2 regions of the Psychrobacillus psychrodurans genome follow, and region 1 is predicted to be linked to the other one. Evidence: predicted binding sites of a transcription regulator. Region 1 holds the regulator's gene; the other holds the start of a gene.

The links. The regulator NrdR, encoded in region 1, represses ribonucleotide reductase genes. The targets are predictions, from matches to a motif close to AACACNATATATNGTGTT.
Region 2: a site for NrdR is predicted at 2,161-2,178, ahead of ACQCPR_RS10880 (vitamin B12-dependent ribonucleotide reductase). Genes of this name have one in related genera too.

What each region holds. Positions count from the first base shown of each region.
Region 1 is NZ_CP189791.1:2,515,873-2,527,303, reverse strand. Features, by position in the region: gene hflC (protease modulator HflC) at 1-285, shown strand, start outside; gene polA (DNA polymerase I) at 364-2,991, shown strand; gene mutM (bifunctional DNA-formamidopyrimidine glycosylase/DNA-(apurinic or apyrimidinic site) lyase) at 3,004-3,876, shown strand; gene coaE (dephospho-CoA kinase) at 3,889-4,476, shown strand; gene ACQCPR_RS12190 (glyceraldehyde-3-phosphate dehydrogenase) at 5,244-6,248, shown strand; gene speD (adenosylmethionine decarboxylase) at 6,448-6,831, shown strand; gene nrdR (transcriptional regulator NrdR) at 6,950-7,414, shown strand; gene ACQCPR_RS12175 (replication initiation and membrane attachment family protein) at 7,487-8,842, shown strand; gene dnaI (primosomal protein DnaI) at 8,852-9,790, shown strand; gene thrS (threonine--tRNA ligase) at 10,282-11,431, shown strand, end outside.
Region 2 is NZ_CP189791.1:2,253,959-2,265,389, reverse strand. Features, by position in the region: gene ACQCPR_RS10895 (AAA family ATPase) at 1-660, opposite strand, end outside; gene ACQCPR_RS10890 (rhodanese-like domain-containing protein) at 728-1,111, opposite strand; gene ACQCPR_RS10885 (lipoate--protein ligase family protein) at 1,214-2,050, shown strand; gene ACQCPR_RS10880 (vitamin B12-dependent ribonucleotide reductase) at 2,210-4,771, shown strand; gene ACQCPR_RS10875 (ABC transporter ATP-binding protein) at 5,476-6,330, shown strand; gene ACQCPR_RS10870 (ABC-2 transporter permease) at 6,323-6,976, shown strand; gene ACQCPR_RS10865 (GntR family transcriptional regulator) at 6,976-7,341, shown strand; gene ACQCPR_RS10860 (hypothetical protein) at 7,524-7,946, shown strand; gene ACQCPR_RS10855 (M24 family metallopeptidase) at 8,018-9,079, shown strand; gene efp (elongation factor P) at 9,095-9,655, shown strand; gene ACQCPR_RS10845 (SpoIIIAC/SpoIIIAD family protein) at 10,073-10,282, shown strand; gene ACQCPR_RS10840 (hypothetical protein) at 10,286-10,669, shown strand; gene ACQCPR_RS10835 (stage III sporulation protein AE) at 10,684-11,431, shown strand, end outside.

The sequences.
Region 1 (11,431 bases):
AAATTCCTTTCTACCGGTGATGCAGATAAACGAAGAATTGAAGCTGAAACAGACCGTGAAGTTCGTGAAATGTTGGCAACTGCCAATAAAGATGCATCTATTATAGCGGCTGAAGGGGATGCAGAGGCAGCAAAAATTTATAACCAAAGTTTTTCTAAGGATCCAGAGTTCTATTCACTTTACAGAACTTTAGAATCGTATAAGAAAACAATTGGAGATGAAACGATGATAATCATCCCGTCAGATTCTCCGTATGCGAATATTCTATCAGGTTACTTAGAATAGTATATGAATCGTCATTCCCCTTACTGTCATGGTAAGATATAGGGAATGACGGTTTTTATTATTAAGGAGTGAATGTATTTGGCGACCGAAAAAATCCTATTATTAGATGGCAACAGTTTGGCTTACCGAGCTTTTTTTGCCCTACCCCTATTAACGAATGAACATGGTGTACATACAAATGCAGCGTATGGCTTTACAATGATGCTACAAAAAATTATGGAAGAAGAAAATCCAACTCATATGTTAGTGGCTTTTGACGCCGGAAAAACAACTTTCCGTCATTCTACATTTGGCGAATATAAAGGTGGAAGACAAAAAACTCCGCCAGAGCTTTCAGAACAATTTCCATATATACGTAAGTTGATCGATGCTTATGGTATTAAGCGTTATGAACTGGAAATGTACGAGGCGGACGACATTATTGGTACTTTAAGTAAGCAAGCAGATGAAAAAGGTCAACAAGTCGTAATTGTTTCTGGAGATAAAGATTTAACACAATTAGCTACTGATAATACAACAGTATATATCACGAGAAAAGGTATTACCGATATTGAAAAATACACACCTGAGCATATTCAAGAAAAGTATGGTTTAAGTCCTTTACAGATTATTGATATGAAAGGCTTAATGGGGGATGCTTCCGATAATATACCCGGAGTACCTGGTGTCGGAGAAAAGACAGCTATTAAGCTTTTAAAAGAACATGGTTCGGTAGAGGATTTATATAAGGCACTTGATAAAGTGAGTGGTGTTAAGCTAAAGGAAAAACTTGTTGCTAATGAAGAACAGGCAATTATGAGTAAGGCGCTAGCTACGATAGAAATAGCAGCACCAATCCAAGTCTCAATTGAGGATATTTCTTATAATGGTCCAAATATGGAAGACGTAATTGAAGTTTGGAAGGAACTATCCTTTAAAACACTTTTGGAGAAATCTGAATATGTTTCTGAAGATCCAGAAACGACAGAGGTGGAATTCCAAATTGTTGAAGAAATAGACTCTACTGTATTAGATAAAGTGATGGCAGTCCATTTGGAAATGTATGATGTTCAATACCATACAAGCGAATTATTAGGCATTGCTTTATCGGATGGAGAAAAAGGTTACTTTGCTCCCGCAGAGATTGCTTTTCAATCTAAGGATTTTTGTTCGTGGTTAGAGAATGATACAAATAAAAAGTATTTAGCAGATTCCAAAGCAACACAAGCAGTGAGCAGAAAACACAATGTTAATGTTCAAGGAGTTGAATTTGACCTGCTCCTAGCAGCGTATATAGTAAATCCAGCTATTTCGTCAGAGGATGTTGCAGCTATTGCGAAAGAATTTGGTTACTTTAACTTGTTGGCAAACGATACTGTTTACGGAAAAGGTGCCAAAAAAACTCCTCCTGAAATCGAGAAAATTGCAGAACATGCAGTTAGAAAAGCAAGGGCAATATGGGACTTAAAAGAAAAGTTAGAAGTGAAGCTTGAAGAAAATGAACAGTACGAGTTGTATAAAGAAATAGAGCTACCTCTTGCATCTATCCTAGGCACGATGGAATCCGATGGTGTTTTAGTGGATAAACAAATACTTGTAGAAATGGGTCATGAACTCAATATTAAATTACAGGTGATTGAACAAGACATTTATACACTAGCGGGAGAAACATTCAATATTAATTCTCCTAAACAATTAGGCGTAATACTATTTGAAAAAATTGGACTTACACCTATTAAAAAGACTAAAACAGGTTATTCAACCGCAGCGGATGTTCTTGAAAAACTAGCAAATGAACATGAAATAATTGAACAAATTCTACTATATCGTCAATTAGGTAAGCTCAATTCGACATATATTGAAGGATTGTTAAAAGAGATTCACAAAGATGATGGGAAAATTCATACTCGTTATCAACAAGCGCTAACTTCAACAGGGCGTTTAAGTTCTATAAATCCGAACCTGCAGAATATACCAGTACGTTTGGAGGAAGGTAGAAAAATACGAAAAGCCTTTGTTCCTTCTCAACCCGGATGGGTAATGTTCGCTGCGGATTACTCTCAGATTGAATTACGTGTTCTTGCGCATATGTCTAAGGATGAAAACTTAGTAGATGCTTTTAATAATGATTTAGATATCCATACTAAAACGGCTATGGATGTCTTCCATGTGGAACAGGAAGATGTGACATCCGATATGCGTCGTGCTGCCAAGGCGGTTAACTTTGGTATTGTGTATGGTATTAGTGATTATGGTTTATCGCAAAATCTAGATATTACTAGAAAAGAAGCAGCGAAATTTATCGAGAATTATTTAAATAGCTTCCCTGGAGTAAAGGAATATATGGACGATATTGTTCATGATGCAAAACAATCAGGATATGTTACTACAATCCTTAATAGAAGAAGGTATTTACCGGAAATAACGAGTTCAAATTTTAATCTAAGAAGCTTTGCAGAACGAACGGCGATGAATACACCAATTCAAGGAAGTGCTGCAGATATTATTAAAAAAGCGATGATTGATATGGCAGCTCGATTAAAAGTAGAAAATATGCAAACTAAAATGTTATTACAAGTACATGATGAGTTAATTTTCGAGGCACCTCCAGAGGAGATTGCATTATTAGAAAAAATAGTACCAGAAGTAATGGAAAATGCTATTAAGCTGATTGTACCTTTGAAAGTGGATTATGCCTTTGGTTCATCGTGGTATGACACGAAGTAGGGGGTTACTTGTATGCCAGAATTACCAGAAGTAGAGGGCGTATTACGCGCCCTTCAACCAATTGTAAGTGGAAAGACTATTAAGTCAGTTGATGTTTCGGAAACCATTTATAATTCAAAAGCAAATGGTAAAGAAGCTATTATTAAAGGGTTAGATGTAGATCAGTTTTGTTTAGCTTTACCTGGCACAAAGATTGACCATCTAGAAAGAAGGTCCAAATATATTTATTTTCATCTTCTAAAGGATGGCCTCCCTTATATGCTAGTATCGCATTTGGGAATGTCGGGAGCATGGTTTTCTGTGAAAAGTTTGCATGAGATTACAGAAGAAAAATTTAGAAAGCATGCGCATGTTACTCTTTACTTTGAAGAGGGTGACATGCTAGTCTATGCGGATATCCGAAGATTTGGCGAATTGCGATTCTTAGAAACAGAAGCGGACTACCCTCCTTTATTATTAATGGCACCTGAGCCTTTTGATCAACATGCATTAGATCATTTTCTGCATATGAGCGCATTACCCAAATATGAGAATAAAGCAATAAAAGAATTTATCATGGATGGTCATGTCGTGTCTGGCTGCGGAAATATTTATGCGACTGAAGCGTTATTTCGTATGAAAATACATCCGGCAAGGACAGTAAAACGAATTAGTAGAGAGCGAAAAATTCAATTATTTCAAGAAATAGTAATTGTTTTGCTTGATAGTATTGAAAACGGAGGTAGTACGATTTCAGATTATCGCACTATTAACGGTGGAGCAGGAAATATGCAAAATAGACTTCAAATGTATGGCAAAAAGGAATGTGGGGACTGTGGTACGAAAACGAAACAAAAAACAATCGGTGGTCGTACATCTACCTACTGTCCAACATGTCAAAAATAAGGGAGCAACTAGATGATAATTGGATTAACAGGAAGTATCGCTAGTGGGAAAAGCACCGTTGCAAATATGTTAAAGGAAATGGGCTTTCCCATTATAGATGCAGACCTTGTCGCGCGAATAGTAGTTGAAAAAGGAACTGCTACGCTTGAAATGATTAAAGAAACTTTTGGTTCGGGGGTTATCCAAGAGGATGGATCCTTAAATCGGGAAGAACTTGGTGAAATTATTTTCACAACCCCTTCTAAACGTAAGTTATTAAATGATATTATACATCCTGCTATCCGTGCGGAAATGTTAGCCCAAAAGGGGCATCTTGTGCAACAGGGACATCCAGTCATTATTATGGATATACCGCTGCTTTTTGAAAGTAGATTGCAATCCTTTGTGGATAAAATTCTTGTTGTGACAGTAACGGAACAAACCCAATTGGAAAGATTGATGTCACGGAATAGGTTTACACAGGAGGAAGCCAAATTACGTATTCAATCCCAATTACCTTTATCAGTAAAAGAAAAAGGAGCAGATGCGGTCATTTATAACAATGGAACAATAGAAGAAACTAAACAACAATTAATAAAAATATTAGCTATTTGGGAATAATAAAACTGGAAATTACACGCAAATAGTAAGTATTTACTCTATAAAGTATAAGAGGAGCGCCAGAAGTTAAATATTCTGGTGCTTTTTTGAAAAGATTAAAAGTATATAAAGATGTCCTGTGAACACTTGATTCATGGGACTTAAAAGAAATGATTACCCACTGATTTCCGTTTCAGGTGGGGTTCAAAGGCTAAGAGAACCACAAAGTGTGGCAACGCCTTCGTGACCTACATCCTGTTGGCCTCCGTGGGGTGATCGATGAGCTATCACCGTCGCCACCTTACACTCCAATCAATATAGAGTGTAGTTCTCCACTCTGGAGATAGAGAAAAGCATATCGCTGAGATAATAAGAGTAATCAAAATTATTATAGGGATAAAAATCGTCTGCCGATTAGGTATACTACTTTATAATGAAAGAAGCAAGTGGATTTTCTTTATCTGAGGCCGTTTCATCCTTACTTATTTTAAGATAAAATACGTATATTTATATGATTTTATATCCAATTATTCGATTATATAAAGCGGAAATCAACGGCATAACTATGTCTTAATTAAGTAAATAACTGTATGTCCAAAGACCTTCCAAAAATCGGTGGTTACAGGTTCTTTCTTTGTTCCTTAGCTCTACTGAACCAATGAAAAGTTATTTGAAAATATCGACTTTATCATTCTGTATATTTGGGGCTACACAATACGTAAAATGTGTTATACTAATTCAAGGTTAAAAAACAATAAGTATCACATAGTTACAGGAGGACTTTTCATATGGCAGTTTCAATTGCGATTAATGGTTTTGGACGTATTGGACGTATGGTTTTTCGTCAAGCAATAGCACAAGAGGATTTAAATGTGGTAGCGATAAATGCGAGATACCCGTTAGAGACATTGGCACATCTTATTAAATATGATTCTACACATGGTACTTTCACTGGAGATATTTCACTAGAAGAAAACGCTCTAATTGTAAATGGCCAACGAGTTCAAATTGTGGATGATCGTGATCCAGCAAAATTACCATGGAAAGAGCTAAACGTGGATATTGTTATTGAATCCACTGGTAAATTTAATGATGGTGAAAAAGCTAAAGCACATATTGAAGCTGGTGCAAAGAAAGTGATAATAACTGCTCCTGCAAAAAATGAAGATGCAACTATAGTTATGGGAGTAAACGATGATAAGTTAGATTTATCGATTCACCATATAATTTCGAATGCAAGCTGTACAACAAACTGCTTAGCACCTGTAGTGAAGGTATTGAATGACACATTTGGTATTGAAAATGGGTTAATGACAACCGTTCATGCATATACAAACGATCAAAATAATCTAGATAATCCACATAAGGATTTACGTCGTGCACGTGCCTGTGGTCAATCAATCATTCCTACCTCAACAGGAGCTGCAAAAGCACTTACACTTGTATTGCCAGAGCTTCAAGGGAAGATTCATGGTATGGCATTACGTGTACCAACTCCAAATGTCTCTTTAGTAGACTTAGTGGTGGATTTGCAAAAAGATGTTACTTCAGAAGAAGTTAATGAGGCTTTCCTTAAAGCATCTGAAGGTACAATGCAAGGTATATTGGGTATTACGATGGAACCTCTAGTATCCATCGACTTTAACACTACAACTCTGTCTACAACGGTGGATGGTTTAACTACTATGGTGATTGGTGACCGTAAAGTAAAAGTTCTTGCTTGGTATGATAATGAGTGGGGTTACTCTGCTAGAGTAGTTGACCTTACTAAAAAAGTAGCTTTATCTCTATAATTATCCAAACCTCTTTCTAGCGATTAGAAAGAGGTTAATTATTTCTTGCATATTTCAATAAAACAACATATAATGAGAATCGTGTTACTTTACTTGTACACCGACTACTTAAAGGGTTAGGACCTCTTTGGACTAACTTTCCCCCGTGGTAGTCAACTTTGAGGTTAAAAATAAAACTTATCAAAGGGGGAAACGGACATTGGAAACAATGGGACGTCACATTATTGCAGAACTATGGGAGTGCGATTTCGACAAACTTAACGATATGCAATTTATCGAGCAAACATTTGTTGATGCTGCACTAAAATCTGGTGCAGAGGTCAGAGAAGTTGCATTTCACAAATTTGCGCCACAAGGTGTAAGTGGAGTCGTTATTATTTCCGAATCGCATTTAACGATTCACAGCTTTCCAGAGCACGGTTATGCAAGCATTGATGTGTATACATGTGGTGATTTAGATCCATCAATCGCAGCTAACTATATAGCAGATGCTCTTAATGCTGGAACACGCGAAACGTTAGAAATGCCACGTGGTATGGGACCAGTTAAAAAGCCTGCATCACGATTGACAGTTCAAGCGTAATAGATTTATACCTGACTGAGTGAGCAGAGGAAGAGATTCCTCTGCTTTTTCGATTTTACCCGAAAATATTGTTATAATAGATACATAAAACTACTGTGAAGAATTAGGAGAGATCTATATGAGATGCCCAACTTGTCAATACAATGGCACAAAAGTTGTCGATTCTCGTCCTGTGGATGACAATAAGGCAATCAGGAGAAGAAGAGAATGCGAAGATTGTGGATTTCGTTTTACTACGTTTGAAAAAGTAGAAGAGACACCATTAATCGTTGTAAAAAAAGATGGTTCCAGAGAAGAGTTTAGTCGTGAAAAAGTGTTACGAGGGCTAATTCGTGCATGTGAAAAAAGACCAGTTGCATTAGAACAACTAGAAAATATTGTTTTCTCTATTGAAAAAGAATTACGAAGAATGGGTAATGCAGAAGTGAAATCGGAAGACGTCGGTGAAATTGTAATGGACAAACTTGCAGAAGTAGATGAGGTAGCTTATGTCCGCTTTGCTTCTGTTTACCGCCAATTTAAAGATATAAATGTATTTATCGATGAGTTAAAGGAAATTTTAAAGAAAAATCCTTCATTATAAATTGAAGTATCATTTTGTGAAACAGCGTTCTATATTTTAATATATTCTAAAGGGGAGTAGATACAATTGTCGATGTTATATAAAGAGCTACAGCCAGCAGATTTGTATATGATTCGCTTACCATATTCTTTATCAGATTATGATCGGCAATTGCTAACTTTGTTTTATCAGCCGTTAGTTGGAGCAGAAAGTATTAGCTTGTATTTAACACTTTGGGCAGAAGGAGAACAAAAAAGCAGTGAGAGATGGTCGCATTACCAACTGATGAATGTTCTCGGGATGCCTATAGGTAAAGTTTTTCAAGCTCGTCTTGCTCTTGAGGCAATTGGTCTTCTACGTACATGGAAAAAAACGATGGATGAAGGGAATATATTCCATTATGATCTTTCGGCACCATTAGATGCAGAGTCATTTTTAAAAGATCCATTACTATCCATGTTTTTGCTAAATAAAGTTGGTGAAAATGCTTTTAAACAATTACGTAATCGTTTTATTCAAAACTCCAATTGGAATGATGGTTTTAATGACGTCTCTAGAACATTTATGGATGTATTTAAACCATCCTCCAAAATGGATAATTCTCTATCTTACGATGACACTTTCGTATCGAAGGAAAGGAAATCAGCTGTTCCATTTTATTATGATCAATTTGATTTTTCATTACTTCAAGAGGGACTTTCTGAGCAATTAGTACCTAAATCAGCGATGACAATAGAAGCGAGAGAAGTAATTGCAAAACTCGCCTTTTTATATAAATTAAGTCCAGTGGAAATGCAAAAAGTAGTTATTCTTGCGTTAGATGATGAATTACATCTTTCAGAAGCTAGATTAAAAAAAGCATGTTCGGATTATTACAAACTTACTGTTTCCAAAGTTGCGCCTGTAATAGAGAAGATTGAAAAACAAGTTGTATCTTTGGAATCCGCTCAACCCTTAACGAAGGAAGGTGAGTTAATCCATTATTTAGAAACAACGCCACCGGTGTCAGTATTAAAGGATATCGCAAACGGAAAAGAGCCAATTCTCGCGGATGTTCAGTTAGCTAATCATTTTGTAACTCACTTCAAAATGCCGATCGGAGTTGTTAATGTTTTGTTACAATATGTATTATTGCGTACAGACATGAAACTCACGAAAAATTATGCGGAGAAAATTGCTTCTCATTGGATGCGGAAAGATGTCAAAACAGCCAAAGAAGCGATGGAGCTTGCTAGGAACGAACACGAACAGTATGTAAAATGGAAAAATGAAGGCTCTCCACAAAAAACATATACAAAAAAGCCGACGCGCGAGGAAAAAGTGCCTGATTGGTTTTATAAGAAAGATGGAGAAACAAAGAAATCATCAGGTAAAACTACGAATGGTATTCAAAATATCGATGAAGAACGTCAAAAATTATTAGCAGAGTTAGGCATGTTGAAAAGGTAGGTGACAAGTATGGAACGTATTAATGAAACCCTCAAGAGAGTTGTATCACCTGAATTTACTACTCGACTAAACGATATGAAAAAGGAAGTCTTAGAAGACGCTAGAGTGCAGAAGTTTCTGGAGGAAAACGCCTCAGATATCAATAAGGAGATAGTCGATCGTAGTTTGAGTAAGCTATATGAATTTATATCTCAATCACATGATTGTGGCTCTTGTCCAACGTTAGATCAATGTCAGAATTACATGAAAGGGTATGAGCCTAAACTAGTCCTTGATCGAAACCTGATAGATAATGATTTTATTCGCTGCAAACGAGGCATTATTGAAGACGAGCGTAAGAAAGTTATTTCTATGATCGACAGTATTCATATGCCTAAAGAAGTTATGGAAGCTAGTCTTGCAGGAGTAGATTTAGAGGATGGCAGTAGAGTTGTTGCAGTCCGTGCAGCTAAAGACTTTCTTAACGAATGGGAGCGTACAAATGTACTTCCAGTAAAAGGCTTATATATCTATGGCATGTTCGGAGTAGGGAAGTCGTATTTGCTAGGTGCACTTGCAAATGAGTTAGCGGCAAGACATATTCATTCTGTAGTTGTATATGTACCTGAATTTTTAAGGGAAATGAAACAAGCAATTCAAGATCAGTCATTAGCAGAGAAGATTGAATTCGTCAAACGTGCTCCGGTTTTAATGTTAGATGATATTGGGGCAGAAATTATGTCTAGCTGGACCAGGGACGAAATTTTAGGGACAATTTTACACTATCGAATGTCAGAGCAGCTACCGACTTTCATGTCCTCTAACTTCAACTATGATGAGTTGCAGCATCATTTGTCCTTCACGCAGCGCGGGGAAAAGGAAGTTGTAAAAGCTGGACGAATCATGGAACGAATTCGAGCTCTTACGACACCGATTGCTCTACAAGGGAAAAACTGGAGGGAAAGTTAAAGGATAAGAGAGAACTTGCACGAAAAAATGAATTTCAGCTTGCAAATGGATTTTCAGTGACGTATAATCATTTCCATAAGAATAAGTAAATGCAATGAAGAGGACAACACTCAGTTTGTACGACTTTGAAGAGAGAGAAGCCATGGCTGTAAGCTTCTTAAGTATCGGCAATCGATTTACCACCTCCGAGCAGTAATTGTGAATTGATATAGCAATTACCGGTCACCGGCCCGTTAGCCGATGCAAAGCTTCGTCTATTTCATTTCTATTGGATAGACAGAAGAAGGGTGGAACCACGACTTGAACCTCGTCCCTTTTTAGGGATGGGGTTTTTTTATTGTTTTTTAAATGTCTAGCTCCAGCGCCAAGTCCCTCGAGGTCGCTTCAGTCTCTTGGTTGAAAGCGAAAAGAATGCTTTCAATTTGGCTTTCAGCGCTTGTCGGGGCTAAAACAGGCGCTTGTGCTTTTCTTATTATAAAGGAGTGTTCAAAATGGCAGAAATTATTAAATTGAAATTTCCAGATGGAGCAGTAAAGGAATTCCCTGTATCGACAACTACAGAAGAAATTGCCCAATCGATAAGTCCTGGCTTACGTAAAAAAGCACTTGCTGGAAAATTAAGTGGAGTATTAATTGACCTTAAAACACCAATCACTGAGGATGGAGACATCGCAATTATTACTCCGGAATCCGACGAGGCTCTAGAAATCTTGCGCCATAGTTCGGCACATTTACTTGCGCAAGCAGTTAAACGTCTTTTCAAAGATGTTAAATTAGGTATTGGACCAGTTATTGAAAATGGTTTTTATTATGATATTGACTCACCAGTGCCGATTACTGCGGAAGACTTACCATTAATCGAAAAAGAAATGAAAAAAATAATTAATGAAAATATTGAAATCATTCGCCACGATGTTTCTCGTCAAGTTGCTTTTGATAAATTTAAAGAAGATGAATACAAAGTAGAACTATTAGAAGCAATCCCTGAAGGTGAACAAGTTTCTATTTATGAGCAAGGAGATTTCTTTGACCTTTGTCGTGGAGTTCATGTTCCATCTACTGGGAAACTTAAAGAGTTCAAGCTATTAAGCATTGCTGGTGCATACTGGCGTGGAAATAGTGATAACAAGATGCTTCAACGTATTTACGGTACTGCATTCTTTAAAAAAGAAGAGCTTACTCATCATTTAAATATGTTAGAAGAAGCAAGAGAACGTGATCACCGTAAAATTGGGAAAGAGCTAGATTTATTTACAACTTCTCAAAAAGTTGGTCAAGGTTTACCGCTTTGGTTACCAAATGGAGCGACAATCCGTCGTGTTATTGAGCGTTATATTGTAGATAAAGAGCTTAAATTAGGTTACAAACATGTATATACTCCAGTATTAGGTTCGAAAGAGCTTTATGAAACTTCTGGTCACTGGGATCACTATCAAGATTCTATGTTCCCGCCGATGGAAATGGACAACGAAACATTGGTACTACGCCCAATGAACTGTCCACATCATATGATGGTATTCAAAAATGGTATGCATTCTTATAGAAACCTTCCGTTACGTATTGCAGAGTTAGGGACAATGCATCGTTATGAAATGTCAGGTGCAGTATCAGGATTACAACGTGTTCGCGGAATGACTTTAA
Region 2 (11,431 bases), 260 kb from region 1:
ACGTTTGTACGGAAGTCCGTAATCCTTGAAAAAATAGCCATCTTTTTTAAAAAACTCATCAATCGAGCGGAAAATATCCTGTTTAATACTTTCTGCTAGAAGGACATCCTCCCTATTAACTGCAGCTTGCTCTCCGTAATTTCTACGCTGGACACCATTTTCCGTATCCACAAGATATGTAACGGCCTGCATTAATAATTGTCTCAGCTTTTCGTTAATTTCTTGTAAAAAATTTAACGCCTGTTCAACAGATGTTGAATAAAGTTGATATTCCGGCCATGTATTTCCGCCAGAATAATTGAATGCTAAGGTCAATGCAACATTATATTGTGGAAATAAAATCAAATTGTTCTCAAAGGTCTCTACAACCTCTAGTTTATTTTCGAAGGATAATTGAGACTTGCTGGAAATTTTGCCCTGAGATTTTGCTTCGAAAATGGAGCAAAGCACCTCATATTTTAGCAAGTTTTTTTCCATCATTTCTAACAAGTTCCCATCTAGTTGGAGGATGGATTCACCAATATCGATAGATTGCCAACTTTCATTCGTCCGTTCGTTCAATAAAGCAATAATTCGTCTAGAAACTATCGCAAAATCTTCATAATGTGGGTGAGTCTTTCTAAAATCTTCTGAATGGGAAAATAATATATGTTTTTGCATCTAAACCCTCCAAAATAATATGGATGAAAGAAAAAAGGTTCCTCTTAAATTAGAAGAACCTTATGTATTACTTAGATTTAACTTTACCTGTCCAAGCTTTGAATCCGCCTTGGAGTTGGAATAATTGTGTATATCCTTTTTTCTTTAAAAACATCGCTGAACGAGAACTTCTTGCGCCACTTTGATCATACAAATACACTGGCTTGTCTGGTCGAATTTCTTTGTATCGTTGACGAAATTGAGATGAAGGGATATTTCTTGCTCCCAAAATATGTCCACCATCAAATTCTTTCGGTTCACGAACATCAATCAGTTGGGCTTTACGATAGCCTTCAATGAATTGCTCTTGCGTGAGGTTAGTAACAATTTTTTTTAAACGATATGCCGAGATTCCAGCATAGACTAAAAGTACAACGAGTATAGCAATGACAAAATACAATAATTCTAACACGGTCTTTCCCCTTTCTATGTTTCCTATTCATTATAAAAGAAGTGCTAGATACAATTCAATCTATTTGATAAAATGATACTCGTTGTGAAGGGAGAGATTAAGGTGGAAAAGGCAAAATGGTACTTCATAAATTCTGGACCCTGTAGTCCATCTTATAACATGGCGATGGATGAAGCATTACTTGATTGGCATAGTGAAGGGCTTATTCCGCCAGTTATTAGATTTTACGAATGGAATCCAGCTACATTATCAATTGGTTATTTTCAAACCGTAGAAAAAGAGATTGATATGGATGCAGTAAAAAGATTAGGACTAGGTTTTGTTCGTAGACCTACTGGTGGAAGAGGGGTGCTTCACGAACACGAACTTACATACAGTGTGATCGTTACAGAGAGTTACCCAAGTATGCCTGCTACTGTAACAGAAGCTTATCGTGTTATTAGTGAAGGTTTACTATTAGGATTTCAAAACCTTGGTTTAAACGCTTATTTTTCTATTCCGAATACAGATAAACAAAAAGAAAATTTAAAAAAACCAAAATCCGCAGTATGTTTTGATGCACCGAGTTGGTATGAACTTGTGGTAGAAGGAAAAAAAGTGGCTGGAAGTGCTCAAACAAGGCAAAAAGGTGTTATTCTACAACATGGTGCGATTTTACTTGACCTCGATGAAGATAAGTTAATTGAAACGTTTAAATTTACTTCTGACGAGGTAAGAAATAGAGTGAGGAAAGGCCTATCTCAAAAAGCTGTCTCTATTAACAAAATAATATCAAAACCGGTAACGATTGAAGAATGTAAAGTTGCCTTTAAAAAAGGATTTGCTGATGCTTTGGAGATTGAATTGGTTGAATATACATTAACAGAAGAACAACAAAATTACGTAAAAGAACTAGAAGCGACAAGGTATGACAATGATGAATGGAATTTTAAAAAATAAAAGTAACAATGTCTTATAGCAAAAATGAAATATAGGAAATTAGTTCTTATATTTAAAATCCCTAATCAATTTGCTTTACCTTCTACATATTGTGTCGTATTATTATTAAAACCACTACATATTGTGTCAATCGCAATTTGTAGAAAGGAGGAAGAGTAAATGGTGACAGCCAAAAATGAAACCAAACTTACTTTAAATGTCGAAGCATTAAATAAAGATATCCAATTATTTCCACAAGTTCACCCTATTACGCAAGATATGACACTTACACATAAAGGTGTGTCGAGACTTGTCATGATTGATCGCTATTCTTTTAAGGATACTGAAAAGAAAACGTTAAAAGCAGGAGATTTTGTCGTTTTAACGGTAAAAGAAGATCCGAAATTCCCAGCTCGTGGTCTAGGCTATATTGTTTCTATTAACGAACAAGCAAAAACAGCTGAGGTGCAGATCGAGGAAGATTACCGAAGTGCAATTGAGGATGCTGCTAAAATCGAGTCTGGAATTATTACTCGTCCTTTAAGTGTCATTGAAAAACCTCTTGAAGTTTATTACGAGCAAATTGCAAAAAGAAATGCAACAGGACTCGCATCTGTAGAAGAAACAGAAGAAAAACGTGGAGAATGGTTTGAGAAATTCTATCAACAACTAGTTTCTTTGAAATTTATCCCAGCTGGACGAGTATTGTACGGTGCAGGAACAGGAACAGATGTAACTTATTTTAACTGTTATGTAATGCCATTCGTTGCAGATTCTCGTGAAGGAATCAGTGATCACCGTAAGCAAGTAATGGAAATTATGAGTCGTGGCGGTGGTGTTGGTACAAACGGCTCTACTCTAAGACCAAGAAATACGTTGGCTCGCGGAGTGAACGGAAAATCATCTGGTTCTGTTTCATGGTTAGATGATATTGCTAAACTGACTCATCTTGTTGAACAAGGTGGATCACGGAGAGGCGCACAAATGATAATGCTAGCAGATTGGCATCCTGATATTGCAGAATTTATAATTTCGAAAATGCAAAATCCTCGTATTCTGCGTTTCTTGATTGAAAATACGAATGATGAAACAATTAAACAACTAGCGAAGGACAAGCTTAAATTCAAACCTCTTACAATCCAGGAAGAAGCTATGTATCAAGGCATTATAAATTATAAAGCAATTCCAGGTTTAGGTGGATTTAATAGTGAGATAATTCGTGATGCGGAAACAAAATTACGTGATGGCGGAACTTATTCTGTTCATAATTCCGAGTTTTTGACTGGTGCAAACATCTCCGTTACGCTTACGGATGACTTTATGAAGGCTGTAGAGGAAGACGGCGACTTTGAATTGCGTTTCCCAGCAACCGAAGCTTATTCTCCAGAAGAGATGAAATTCTACAATGAAAATTGGCATAAAATTGGTGATGTTCGTGAATGGGAAAGAATGGGCTACGAAGTACGTACTTATCGCACAGTAAAAGCGAAAGAGTTATGGAATTTGATTAACATTTGTGCTACTTATTCAGCAGAACCAGGTGTTTTCTTCATTGATAATGCTAACGAAAAAACGAATGCAACAGCATACGGACAAAAAGTTGTCGCAACTAATCCTTGTGGCGAACAACCGCTTGCTCCATATTCTGTATGTAACTTGGCTGCTGTGAATTTAGCACAATTTGCAAATAAAGACACAAAAACAGTCGATTATGAAGCGTTAAAAGAAACTGTTCGTGTTGGTGTACGCATGCAAGATAACGTGATCGATGCTACGCCATATTTCTTAGAAGAAAATAAAGTACAAGCACTTGGCGAAAGACGTGTAGGTTTAGGTGTGATGGGTCTTGCCGACTTGTTAATTTATTGTGAAAAAGAGTATGGTTCGGATGAAGGTAACGTTTTAGTGGACGAAATCTTTAAAACAATTGCAATTGCAGCATATGAAACATCTGCAGAACTTGCTGTAGAGCGTGGAAGCTTCCCATTCCTAACTGGTGAAACAGAAGAGGAAACGAATCGTTTACGTAAAGCATTTACGGAAACTGGATTTATGAGTTCAATGCCAGAAGACATTCGAAACTCTATTTTAGAAAATGGTATTCGAAATTCTCATTTATTAACAGTTGCACCTACTGGTTCTACTGGAACAATGGTAGGCGTTTCTACTGGACTGGAGCCGTATTATTCATTCACTTATTACAGAAGTGGACGTCTAGGTAAATTCATCGAGGTAAAAGCAGATATTGTACAAGAATATTTAGAGAGCAATGAAACAGCAGAAGAAGAAAATCTTCCAAATTGGTTCGTTACTGCTATGGAACTTGCTCCAGAAGCACACGCAGACGTACAATGTATAATTCAGCGCTGGATTGATAGTTCTATTTCTAAAACGGTCAACGCACCACGTGGTTATACAGTTGAACAGGTAGAGGGTGTTTACGAGCGTTTATATCGCGGAGGAGCTAAGGGTGGTACTGTGTATGTCGATGGAAGTCGTGACTCGCAAGTTTTAACCTTAAAAGCAGAGGAAAATACATTAGAAGATCATCCAAAGGAAGAAAAAGTAGAAAAAAGACATGTAGTTTTAATAGATACCATTCAAGATTTACGTTCAACTAATGTAACAATTGGTTCAGAGGTAGGAAATACATGTCCTGTTTGTCGTAAAGGTACTGTAGAAGAAATGGGTGGATGTAATACATGCACCAATTGTAATGCCCAACTGAAATGTGGGTTGTAATTTAATAATTATAAAATCGCATGCAGCATTGAAATAAAGTTTTATAAAAAGTAACCTCTTCGGTAGGATGCCGAATGAGGTTACTTTTTTATATTTCTTAAAAATATAGTTATAAATGTACATTAATAAATCATTTCTATAAAAACGTGCTAAATAGTTAAATCCGAATAACGCTGATTTCCGCGGGCATATCTTCAATCTTCTCTGGCCCAACGGGATGTTGTTCAGGAAAGCGTTGGATCGCGTTATGGTGCAACATAGCCCTTGTGCCTTACAAGCTTTCCTCGCGCTGGTCTAGCTGGAGTCACCACCTGCTGCTCCAATCAACGTAAAGGACTTTTTAAACAACCTAAAAATAAATTGCGATTAAAAGTAAATATTCGTTTTATTACTTACTCTAATTCACTTCAAATGCAACAATTTTTTAAAAGTGGGGAGAGAGCAAAACGTAAAAGTAGATTGCTAAGAAAATATTCAATAGAAGAAAGGAATAAGGATAACTGTTGAAGTAAAATAGCGATTTATTTATGCTATTAAGAATTTTAGCAAAAAGAAAACATCTTTCACTTATGAACTTGTACAGAACAAGCATTATTGAAAACATATATATAATTTTAAATTTTTAAAAAATATTGACAGTATTATTTCCTCTTGATATATTGTGTATATAAGGTATACACAGTATACACGGAAGGGGATGTAATATGATTGCTTTGGAAGTTAAGAATATAAATAAAAAGTATAAAGATTTCCAATTAAAAGATGTATCGTTTCAACTGGAAAAGGGTTATATTATGGGTTTTATTGGTGCTAATGGTGCAGGAAAAACAACTACAATAAAATCGATTTTGAATATGAATCATCTGGAAAGTGGCGAGATTCACATTCTTGGTAAAAATATAGTCGAATATGAGCTTGAATTGAAACAGGACATAGGATTCGCATTTGGCGGCACTGATTTCTATACTCGTAGCAAAATCAAAACGTTGACCAATGTAATTAAGAAGTTCTATAAAAATTGGGATGATGAATCCTATTACAACTATTTAAGGAAATTCAAATTGGACGAAAATAAAAAAATCGTCGAATTGTCTACGGGAATGAAAATTAAGTATAGTTTATCACTTGCCCTATCCCATGGTGCAAAGCTTCTCATCCTCGATGAACCGACTAGCGGACTTGATCCGGTTGCTAGAGATGAACTGTTGGATATTTTTCAAGAACTCGTATTAGATGGCGAAATCAGTATTCTTTTCTCCACCCATATTACGTCAGACTTGGAGAAGTGCGCCGATTTTATTACTTTCATTGAAAATGGACAAATAATTCACAGCCAGGAAAAAGAAGAGTTTAAGGAGTCCTATCGTCTTCTAAATGGCAACGAAAGCCAGCTAAACGAAGTTAAAGCTAAGTTGATTTCCTACAAAATTAATTCATTTGGCTTTACAGGATTAATTCAATCAAAAGATTTTAATTTGGCATCCAATATTAAAGCAACCATACCAAGTCTTGAAGAAATCATGATTTATCTAACGAGAAAGGAGAATAAGCATGTATAACTTAGTGATGAAGGATTTAAAATTAGCCATCAATCCTTGGTTTCTGGCGATGCCTTTTTTAACAGGTGCTTTAATGCTTATACCTGGTTGGATATATTTAATAGTTCTTCAGTATTTTTTTTGGATATCGATACCGAATATTTTTGGTCAATTTAAAGCGCAGAACGATCTGATATTTACTACATCAATGCCTGTATCTAGAATAGACATGGTGAGGTCAAGGGTAATTGTTATTGTTACCTTGGAATTATTGCATATTGCAGTTGCAATGTTCTTTGGTATGTTCACGATTCACTTATACCCGAATATGATCTACTATTTCTTCGCACCGCATATGGGTTTTTGGGGGCTGTGTTTTGTTATGCTTGCAATCTTCAACATCATCTTTATCCCCATGTACTACAAAACAGCGTATAAATATGGTGCTGCGGTGACTGCATCCATTACGGCTTCATTGCTTTTCTCTGTAGGTGTGCAATGGTTGGGAATCCAGAATTCTTTTGTATTCAACACTTTTAATGGTACTGGTGCTGAGAATATGATGATTCAACTATTAATTTTACTTGCAGGAATTGCAATATTTACATTGTTTACTGTTACAGCCTGCAAACTAGCAATTAAACGATTTGAGAAAGTAGATATTTAATGAACATAGCTATTTCTAACACATCTGAAAAACCAATCTATCAGCAACTTTTTGAACAAATCAGTGCCCAAATTATCAAGGGCGAGATAAACCAAGGCTATAACTTACCACCAATACGACAAGCAGCCAAAGAACTTAGTGTTAGTATTATTACCATAAAAAAAGCTTGGGAAGAACTCGAAAGATGTGGTTTGATTTACACTATAACTGGTAAAGGGTGTTTTGTCTCTGAACTCTCATCTGTTGAGGTGCTTCAAAAACGTAATGAAATGATTATGAAGCAAATGGTTAAAGACGTGTCATACTATAAATCTTTTGGCCTGACCTTAGATGAAATAATTGAACTGTTACAAGAGAGTTATTAACAATATTTTTATTGTAAATGAGTGTTGTACTAAACTTCACAATAAATAATCTGTTTTAATCCAACTTCATTTTAAAGCCAAAGCACAAGCTGATAAGCCCTTATCACTTGTGCTTTTATTTTATTCCTACGTTTAATAACTAGTCCATTCGCTTAAACTATGGAAAAACAAAGGAGATTTACATGAAAGGATTATCAATTAGTACTAGTCTCGTTGCAGCAATTTTCACGACCATTCTATTTAAATTTCTGGATTATTTCCAATTTATTAAATGGGATCCTATAGGATATACAAAGACGTTTCAATTTTTAAAAGGGAGCAACGTATATGTTAAATGGATAATTTTATTTTTAGTCATATGGGGGATTTGTTTTCTTTTATATTATGTTTGTTTATTGTTTGCCAAAATTCCAGTGTCCATAACTAGTATTGCTTTGGGTCTCCTAATCGCCATAGCACTTGAATGGATTATTTTAGATGCAGATTCAATAGAGAAAACAATAAAAAAATTATCTATACCATTTATATGTATAGTTATTGTTGCTGTTCGTTTCATCATGGAATCAGCGATATTTCACTCCCAGGACACCCCACTTGGAAAATGAAAATTTACCGCCCCCACTTACTGTGATAAAATATATAAATAGGATATTTTAAAATGAGAAGAGGGCTAAAAATGAAACTAGGTAAATTACGTGCAGCACTTGAAGAAAACGGAGTAGATGCTTTATTAATAACGAACGGTCATAGCATACGATATATGACAGGATTTACTGGAACAGCTGGTGTAGCAATCATTTCTAAAAATGACGCTATGTTTATAACGGATTTCCGTTACACAGAGCAAGCAGCGAGTCAAATCAAAGATTTTCGTATAGTACAACATAAGAAAACAATAATCGAAGAAATTGCTACTCAAGTTACAGATATGGGGATAAACTCATTAGGATTTGAAAAAAATGATGTCACTTATAGCGACTTTGAACTATACAAACAAGCAATACAAGCCGATTTAGTACCACTATCAGGACTTGTTGAAAAAATTCGCTTGATTAAGACGGACGAAGAGATTAGTATAATAAAGGCAGCTTGTCGTATTGCTGATGAAGCATATGAATATATCTTAACTTACATAAAACCAGGTATGACCGAGCTTGATGTATCCAATGAATTGGAATTTTTCATGCGTAAAAAAGGAGCAACTTCCTCTTCCTTTGATATAATAGTTGCTTCTGGAACACGTTCAGCACTTCCGCACGGGGTTGCTACTGATAAGGTCATTGAAAATGGAGATTTTGTAACATTAGATTTCGGTGCATTATACAATGGGTATATTTCAGATACTACACGTACGTTAGCTGTTGGAGAACCAAGTGATAAATTGAAAGAGATTTATCAAGTAGTCCTCGACTCACAGCTACTGGCTTTAGAAAAAGTTAAACCTGGAATGACTGGGAAAGAAGCAGATGCTATTGCTAGGGATTATATAGCTTCAAAAGGTTACGGTGAAGCATTCGGTCACTCATTAGGTCATGGGATCGGATTAGAAGTACATGAGGGTCCGGGATTATCATTCCGTTCTGATATTGTTTTGGAGCCAGGTATGGTTATTACGATAGAACCAGGTATTTATCTTCCGAACATTGGTGGAGTGCGAATCGAAGATGATGCTCTTGTTACGGAGAATGGTTTAGAAAAGTTAACGCATTCGACAAAAGAATTACTAATTTTATCTTAATTTGGAGGGAAAATAATGATTTCAGTAAATGATTTTAAAACAGGCTTAACAATACTAGTTGATGGGGTACTATACAGAGTATTGGATTTCCAACATGTTAAACCTGGTAAAGGCGCAGCATTCGTACGCTCTAAATTGAGAAATTTACGTAACGGTTCAGTAAATGAAAAAACTTTCCGTGCTGGAGAAAAAGTAGAAAAAGCACAAATTGATAACCGTAAAATGCAATATCTATATGCTAGTGGAGATCAACATGTATTCATGGATACAGATTCTTACGAACAAATCGAATTAGGTGAAAACCAAATTGAATACGAACTAAAATTCTTACGCGAAAATATGGAAATACATGTAATTCAATTCCAAGGAGAAACATTGGGAGTAGAATTACCAAAAACAGTTATTCTTGAGGTAACAGAAACAGAGCCAGGTATCAAAGGGGATACTTCAGGTGGCGGTTCTAAAACTGCTAGTCTTGAAACTGGTTTAGTAGTAACGGTTCCATTGTTTATAAATGTTGGTGATAAACTAATTATCAATACAGATGAAGGCTCTTACGTATCAAGAGCTCAATAATTTAATGATATACAATGTAGAGTCTCACATTTGTGAGGCTCTTTTTTAATGAAGAATTACTAAGAAGTCCTAGTATTTAAAAGAATAATATCTATAAGAGAGGGACGTTTTGGCTGAAATCAAAGATATGTAGGAGTTATAAACGCCATGGAAACATACGATCGCCCAGGACACAGGTGTATGAACCCTCGCCCAGCAGTAATCCTCTCTTGAAACGCTCAAACGCTCGGGAAACTAGTGTAACCACCCTAGCTCCTCAGCGATTTGCCTGATGAACTGCTATATCCACCTGATCCCGATTTAGGAAAGGCTTGTCGATCTAAAGCCCACAAGAAACGAATTAAAAGTGGTTTAGTACTTTCTTTCATAATCCATCTTACTTCATCATATGTTGTTTGTATGGAAGGGGGAGGCATTGTGGAACTTCACGATGTACTTCGAGTTGCGGGTATTGGTTTATTAATAGCAATACTTCACTTGTTTTTTGAATCCACTGGTAAAAAGGAGTTTGCATTTTTTTTGTTTTTTGTTGGTTATATATATATGACAATTGAATTATTGCGACTGTTGAAACTATTTTTTTACGAAATATCTACATTTTTAGAATGGCTTATGATGACGAGTTAGCTAATGGTCATTTACATTACAATTATACTAGCATTTGTTTTGCTGCAATTAGTAAAAGAAACATACCCTCGCATTCATTCAATTGTATATACGATTTACATTTTTCTCTTTTTAACTTATATATTCACGGTACTTATCATTCCTTATGTCTCCCAGTACATCTCCGTCATTCCAGCAAATCTACTACCAGTCTTTAAACTACTTTTATTTTCAGTCGTATTATTATTTCTTTCACAGATCATCGAAGAACTTTTTTTGGACTATGAATATACAAGCCTTGCCACGCTATTCACTTTTACGACAAAAGCTATTTTGCTCATTGTCTGGCTAAATCATATGCAGCAATTCTATGACAAGTTTTTATCAATTTTGGGACTACTCTCTTGAAGGAATGAACAGCAATGGAAGAAATACTAATGTCTTTACTGCAGCCTATAAAAGAGGTAGCGCAAACATTTTCGTACATTCTATTATTTGGATTTGTCTTTATATGTCTAGAGTGGTTTATTCCGTCTAGTAAAAGATTGTTTAAATTATTATTTATGCTCATAGTATGCATCTACTGTTTGGAACCCGCTATTCGAGCATTAGAAATGATACAGGCTATGACGAGTGAACTAGTTACTCTCTTCCTTGGTATATATCCCATTTTAACACTCGGGATTGCTGCTTCAGGAGGAGCATTTCTAATTACATCATGGAATCCAGCTGTGATGTTATTTGCTTCCTTCACTACAGTATTAGCTGGGAAAATTTTAATACCTGCCATTATGGCTGCTTTTATATTTGACTTAATAAGTAGAATTCATCCTCCTACTTCATTTTCAAAAATGTCTGATCTCATCCGTTTAACTTTAATAGGATCTACTTCTATTATTCTTCTCTTATATAGTATTTTCATGTCAGTGAACGGTGTGATTACGTGGTCTGTAAGTGGGACCGTTAATGAGACTGTAAAGCGGTTAATTCAAAATAATATTCCGTTTGTCGGATCTTTATTGACGGAAAGTATTAGTACAATGAAGAACTTTTCCTCCTCTGCTTCAGTTATAACAGGAAACGCAGTTATTCTATCTGTGCTAATGTTGGTATCAATTCCAACCATACAAACAATTCTTATTGCTTTTTTATATCGTTTACTCGGTGCTA